DNA from 2 places in the Parapusillimonas sp. JC17 genome. Region 1 is predicted to be linked to the other one. Evidence: predicted binding sites of a transcription regulator. Region 1 holds the regulator's gene; the other holds the start of a gene.
What was found. The regulator NrdR, encoded in region 1, represses ribonucleotide reductase genes. The targets are predictions, from matches to a motif close to CACNANATNTNGTG.
Positions count from the first base shown of each region.

Region 1 (3,388 bases):
AGAAAGAGAATGTTCGCCAGGAACAGCACATCGAGCTGATTGCGTCCGAAAACTACACCAGCCCTGCGGTCATGCAGGCGCAAGGCACGCAGCTTACGAACAAGTACGCGGAAGGCTATCCCGGCAAGCGCTATTACGGCGGTTGCGAATACGTCGATATCGTCGAGCAGCTGGCAATCGACCGCCTCAAGGAAATCTTCGGCGCGGAAGCGGCCAACGTGCAGGCCAATTCGGGCTCGCAGGCCAACCAGGCCGTCTACATGGCCGTCCTCAAGCCGGGCGACACCGTGCTTGGCATGAGCCTCGCCGAGGGCGGGCACCTCACGCACGGTTCGCCGGTCAACGCATCGGGCAAGCTCTACAACTTCGTATCCTATGGCCTGGACGCCAACGAAGAGCTCGACTACGCCCAGCTCGAGTCCCTGGCTAAAACCCACAAGCCCAAGCTCATCGTCGGCGGCGCGTCGGCCTATTCGCTGCGCATCGATTTCGAACGCATGGCACGCATTGCTCGCGACCACGGCGCCTTGTTCATGGTCGACATCGCCCACTATGCAGGCCTAGTTGCCGGGGGGGCATATCCCAACCCCGTGCCTCATGCCGACTTCGTCACTTCGACCACGCATAAATCACTGCGCGGCCCGCGCGGCGGCGTCATCATGATGAAGGCCGAACACGAAAAAATCATCAATTCGGCCATATTCCCGGGCATCCAGGGCGGTCCGCTCATGCATGTCATCGCCGGCAAGGCCGTGGCGTTCAAGGAAGCCCTGTCGCCCGAATTCAAGCAGTACGCCGCCCAAGTCGTCAAGAACGCCGACGTCCTGGCACGCACCTTGGTCGAGCGCGGCCTGCGCATCGTTTCGGGCCGCACCGAAAGCCACGTGATGCTGGTCGATCTGCGTGCCAAAGGCATCACCGGCAAGGAAGCGGAGGCCGTTCTTGGCCAGGCGCACATCACGGTCAACAAGAACGCCATCCCCAACGACCCTGAAAAGCCATTCGTGACCAGCGGTATCCGCCTGGGCACGCCCGCCATGACCACCCGCGGTTTCAAGGAAGCCGAAGCCGAGCTCACCGGGCACCTCATCGCCGACGTGCTCGATCATCCTCGCGACGAGACCAAGATCGCCGAGGTGCGCGCTCGTGTCAACGAGCTGACCGCGCGCTTGCCGGTCTACCGCTAATCCGGGATCCGCCCCGGCAGGTCCGGGGCTGCCAACCATGAAATGCCCGTTCTGCAACCATCCCGATACGCAAGTCATCGATTCCCGGGTTTCCGAAGAAGGAGACACCATCAGGCGTCGCCGGCGCTGTGCGACCTGTGAGCGCAGGTTCACCACCTATGAAAGGGCGGAACTGGTCATGCCGGCGGTCGTGAAGCGCAACGGCACACGCGTGGAATTCGATCCATCCAAACTGCGCGCCAGCCTGAAGCTGGCATTGCGCAAGCGGCCGGTCAGCACCGAAGAAGTCGATGCGGCGGTCGCTCGCATCGAGGAAAGCCTGCTGGTCAGCGGCAAGCGCGAGGTGGATTCCGGATATGTCGGCGAGCTCGTCATGAACGAGCTCCGCAAGCTGGATCAAGTGGCCTACGTGCGCTTTGCCTCCGTCTACAAGAGCTTCGAGAACATCGACGAATTCGTCAAGGCAATCGACGAAATTCAGATTGCTCCCAGAACGTGAATATTTCCACGGATTCCAGCGACGAGCGGTGGATGCGCCAGGCGATCCAACTGGCGGAAAGCGTCATGTATCTGACTGCGCCCAACCCGCGGGTCGCATGCCTGATCGTCCGTGATGGCCAGCTGCTGGCCTCGGGCGCGACGCAGCGGGCCGGCGGACCGCACGCCGAAGTCATGGCCTTGCGCCAGGCCGCCGAGCGCGGCGTCGATCTGCGCAACTGCACGATCTACGTCACCCTGGAACCTTGCAGCCATTTTGGGCGCACGCCTCCTTGCGTCGACGCGCTGATCGCCGCGTCGCCGGTGCGCGTGGTCATAGCCATGCGCGATCCCAATCCCCTGGTCGGGGGCCGGGGCATCGCGCGTCTCCGGGCGGCGGGCATCGCGGTCGCCACTTCTGTTTGCCGGGAAGAGGCGCTTGCGCTCAATCCCGGTTTCGTCGCGCGCATGACCCGCAAGACGCCGTGGGCCTGGCTGAAGCTTGCCTCGTCCATCGATGGCCGTATCGCGCTTCCCAGCGGCCAGTCGAAGTGGATCACCGGTACCGCAGCGCGCGCGGACGGGCATCACTGGCGGGCACGCAGCTGCGTGGTGCTGACCGGCTCCGGGACGGTGCTGGCCGATAATCCCCAAATGAATGTGCGGCACGTGGAAACCGAGAGGCAGCCGGTGAAGGCCATCGTCGACACGCGTTTCGAGGTCGATGAAGCCGCCAGGATTTTCGACGGCGCGGAAACCTGGGTCTTCACCTGCCGTCACGACCCCGAAAAAGCGGCCCGTCTGGCAGACCGCAACGTCCGTGTGATCCAGCTGCCTCCGTCGGGGCACCGCGTGGACCTGCATGCAGTGATGCAATGGCTGGGAGAGCATGACATCAATGAAGTCCATGTCGAAGCGGGCGCGCGGCTGAGCGGCGCCTTGCTGAGCGCGGGCTGCGTGGACGAGCTTCTGGTCTATATGGCGCCCATGCTTCTGGGGGAAGGCATAGGCATGGTCGACATGGCCAGGCTCGACGACCTTGCGCTGGCGCAGGCGTTCGAGTTCACCGAGACACGCCCGGTGGCGCCCGACCTGCGTCTGCGGGCGCGCCACGTTCAACACTGGAATACATTGCTGCAGGCAGTGGGCAATTGAAGGAGATTTATGTTTACGGGAATTGTTGCCGCAATCGGGCGGGTCACCGACATCAAGGCGCTGGGCGGCGAGGAGGCCGGCGTGCGGATCACCGTGCGGGTTGCCGGCTTCCTGCGCGACACGACCAAGCTCGGGGACTCGATCGCTATCCAGGGCGCCTGCATGACTGTCGTTGAATTGGCCGCCGACTCCTTCAGTGTCGACGTCTCGCGCGAGAGCCTGAAGCGCACCGCGGGCCTGGACGAGAAAGGCGACGTGAACCTGGAGCATGCCTTGCGCATGGGCGATTCGCTGGATGGCCACCTGGTCTCGGGCCATGTGGACGGCCTGGGCGAAGTCAGCCATTTCGCGCAGGTGGGCGAGTCCTGGGACCTGCGGATCAAGGTTCCGCAGTCGCTGGCATGCTACCTGGCATACAAGGGTTCCATCACGGTGAACGGCGTCAGTCTGACCGTGAATCGTGTGGACGACAGCGTGGCGGGCTGCGAAATCCACATCAACCTCATCCCGCACACTGTGCAGGTCACGACGCTGAAGCATCTTGCCGTGGGGGCGCTCGTCAATCTGGA
Region 1 covers NZ_CP197474.1:841,343-844,730, forward strand. The annotation lists gene glyA (serine hydroxymethyltransferase) at 1-1,187, shown strand, start outside; gene nrdR (transcriptional regulator NrdR) at 1,225-1,686, shown strand; gene ribD (bifunctional diaminohydroxyphosphoribosylaminopyrimidine deaminase/5-amino-6-(5-phosphoribosylamino)uracil reductase RibD) at 1,683-2,819, shown strand; gene ACSBPU_RS04040 (riboflavin synthase) at 2,829-3,388, shown strand, end outside.

Region 2 (3,388 bases), 150 kb from region 1:
CACGGCAAACAGGAACGCAACCAGCAAACACCAACTGGTTCGTCGGAGCATCGACAGATGGGTGGCCATGAGCTTATGGGCGGGACGCTATGGGCGAAATCTTAGCATGGTGGAAGGGGTCAGACCCCATGCGGGGTCAGACCCCGGCCTCGATGAACGAAATCCCAGCATGGGGTCAGACCCTGTACGGGGTCTGCCCCCCTTCTACTCTTTCGCAGCGCCGGATTTCTCGACGATGTCCGCCCACTTTTTATTCTCTTTGCCGATGAAGGCGGCGAATTCCTCGGGGGTCTGGACCATGGGATCGGATCCTATCTTTTCAAGCTTTTCTTTCATTTCGGGCGTGGCCACGACCTGGCGGATGGCGTCCCCTACTTTTTTCACCACCTCGTCCGGTGTGCCGGCCGGCGCCAGTATCCCGTACCAGATGGTGAATGTGCGGCGGCGCCGATGCACAGTATGGCACCCGCGAGCAACCCGCCGAGCTTGTTCAGTTTGAGCATGGACAGCACCTCCTTGTTGGAAACGGCATCACGAAAGGAAACAGCGCCGATAGCCAGGGCTCGCGACGCTAAAAGGTGGACGGGTGGGGGATGTGTTCGTCGCGCTTTTGAATGCGGCGAGCGTGAGCGATCATTTCGGCGGGAGGCCGTGCGTGCTGATACCCGCGCCGCGTCACGCCGATGCCGAGCGCTTTCAGGTCCGCCATGATTTCCGCCATCTTCAGGTTGGCGCTCAGGCCGTCGACGATGGGGGCGTCGTCGATACGCGTGACACCCGCCCGGACAATGGCCTCACTGAGATAGAGCTGGCCGGGAATGATGGCCTCGGCGCCTTGCCGGATGGCGCGCCGCGCGGCTCGCATGAAGGGTTCCAACAAAGGTTCCGCGTGCGTCAGACCGCTGCCCACCAGGTTGAAATCCGCCTCGATCAGGGCGGTCGGCAGCGCGCGCTCGGACAGTCCCAACCACCGTATGCGCAGGTCCATCATCTGGTCGAAGCCTTCTTGAAAGACCAGGACGGCGAACTTGCTGGAAAGACTGCAGGCAATGTGCATGGCCGATTCGCCGTAGCCCACCACGGGAATGTCCACCAATGCGCGCGCCTGTTCCAGAGCCGGATCCTGGACGGAGCCGATGGCGAAGACATCGTAGCCTTCCGCTTCGGCCCGCAAGGCGTTATCGAGGATGAACTGTTCGGCCATATTGGCCATGTAGGGATATTTGAGTACTTCGGAGGGCACGCTGCCGCCATACAGCCCTTCGGGCATGCCGACGAAGTCGACCTGGACCCCGGGACGCGCGATCTTCTCCGCCCGCTCTTGCATTCCCGAGAAATACCCTGGGGTTCGACCCATTTCGATCAGGCTCTGAAAAAGGATGCGCATGAATCGTTTCCTCGGCTTTGGCCATGACGAAAGCGTCTTTGCCTGGCTTTTTTGCGGACCGCAGACGCGTCGCGTACCGTTTTCTGTACGTTCGCCAAGTATACAGCTGCCGAGGGGTCAGACCCCATGCGTAGCTGCTGAGGGGTCAGACCCCATGCGGGGTCTGACCCCGACTCCGTTATGAAGGGTCTGACCCCGGCTCCGATCCGCAGTGGGGTTAGACCCCGCATGGGGTCTGACCCCCGCCGGCGTTTAACCCACATCAAGCATTCTGCGATTCATGGCAGCTTTTCCTTGAAACACTATATGTAGTGAATTAGAGTTCACAAAACACTACATATAGTTGATTGGAAAAATCATGACAGATATCGCAGTAAAGCCTTCCATCGAGGAATACCTCAGCAAAGCGGACTGGCGCGTGAACGCCAACGCGAACCAAGGCTATTCGCTGGGCGGGCTCATCCTCAATGTCTCGGGCAAAGTCATCGCGAATTACTGGCTGGATCATGTCTATCCACCCGCGGTGGGCGCCGCCCACCGAAATGCGGACCTGCACATCCATGACCTGGACATGCTTTCCGGGTACTGCGCCGGCTGGTCGCTGCGCACCCTGCTCAATGAAGGACTGAACGGCGTGCCCGGCAAGGTGGAAGCCGGTCCTCCACGCCATATGTCCAGCGCCGTGGGTCAAATCGTGAATTTCCTGGGGACCATGCAGAATGAGTGGGCGGGCGCGCAAGCATTCAGCTCCTTCGACACCTACATGGCACCCTATGTCCGCAAAGACGGCCTCCGCTACGAGGATGTCCGCCAGTCCATGCAGGAACTCATCTACAACCTCAATGTGCCTTCACGCTGGGGCACGCAGACGCCGTTCACGAACCTCACGTTCGACTGGGTGTGCCCCGAAGACCTGCGCGATCAGGTGCCGGTGGTCGCGGGTGAGGAAATGCCGTTCACCTATGGCGATCTGCAAGCCGAAATGGACGTGATCAATCGCGCCTATATCGAAGTGATGATGGCCGGAGACGCGAAGGGCAGGGTCTTCACCTTTCCGATTCCCACCTACAACATCACCGAAGACTTCGACTGGCACAGCCCCAATGCCGAACTGCTGTTCGAAATGACCGCGCGCTACGGGCTCCCCTACTTCCAGAACTTCATCAATTCCGAACTCAAGCCCAATATGATCCGCTCCATGTGCTGCCGGCTGCAGCTGGATCTTCGCGAGCTTCTCAAACGAGGCAACGGCCTGTTCGGCTCCGCGGAGCAAACGGGTTCACTGGGCGTTGTCACCGTCAATTGCGCGCGGCTGGGTCATCTCTTTGCGGGAGACGAAACCGCCCTGTTCGCCCGGCTGGATGAGCTGCTTTGCCTGGGGCGGGACAGCCTGGAACTCAAGCGCGCACTCATTCAAAGATTGATGGACGACGGCCTGTTTCCCTACACCCGCCGCTACCTCGGCACATTGCGCAATCACTTCTCTACGCTGGGCGTCAACGGCATCAATGAGATGATCCGAAACTTCACCGCCGATGATCACGACATCACGACGGAATGGGGCCATGGTTTCGCCTTGCGGGCGCTCGATCACGTGCGCCGGCGAATCACCGGCTTCCAGCAGGAAACAGGCCATATGTACAACCTGGAAGCGACGCCCGCCGAAGGAACGACCTACCGGTTCGCCAAGGAGGACCGGAAGCGCTATCCGGACATGCTGCAAGCCGGCACGGACGAAATGCCGTACTACACGAACTCGTCCCAATTGCCCGTGGGTTTCACCGACGATCCCTTCGAGGCCCTCGAACGCCAGGACACGCTGCAATGCAAGTACACCGGCGGCACGGTGCTGCATCTTTACATGACCGAACCGCTTTCCAGCGCTGATGCATGCCGAAACCTGGTCAAGCGCGCGCTCGGCAACTTCCGTCTGCCCTACATCACGGTGACCCCGACTTTTTCCATCTGCCCCGTCCATGGCTATCTGGGCGGCAGCCACCC
Region 2 covers NZ_CP197474.1:989,544-992,931, reverse strand. The annotation lists gene ACSBPU_RS04815 (DUF2946 family protein) at 1-69, opposite strand, end outside; gene ACSBPU_RS04810 (Bug family tripartite tricarboxylate transporter substrate binding protein) at 205-456, opposite strand; gene ACSBPU_RS04805 (aspartate/glutamate racemase family protein) at 572-1,387, opposite strand; gene ACSBPU_RS04800 (ribonucleoside triphosphate reductase) at 1,746-3,388, shown strand, end outside.
Region 2: a site for NrdR is predicted at 1,688-1,701, ahead of ACSBPU_RS04800 (ribonucleoside triphosphate reductase). Genes of this name have one in related genera too.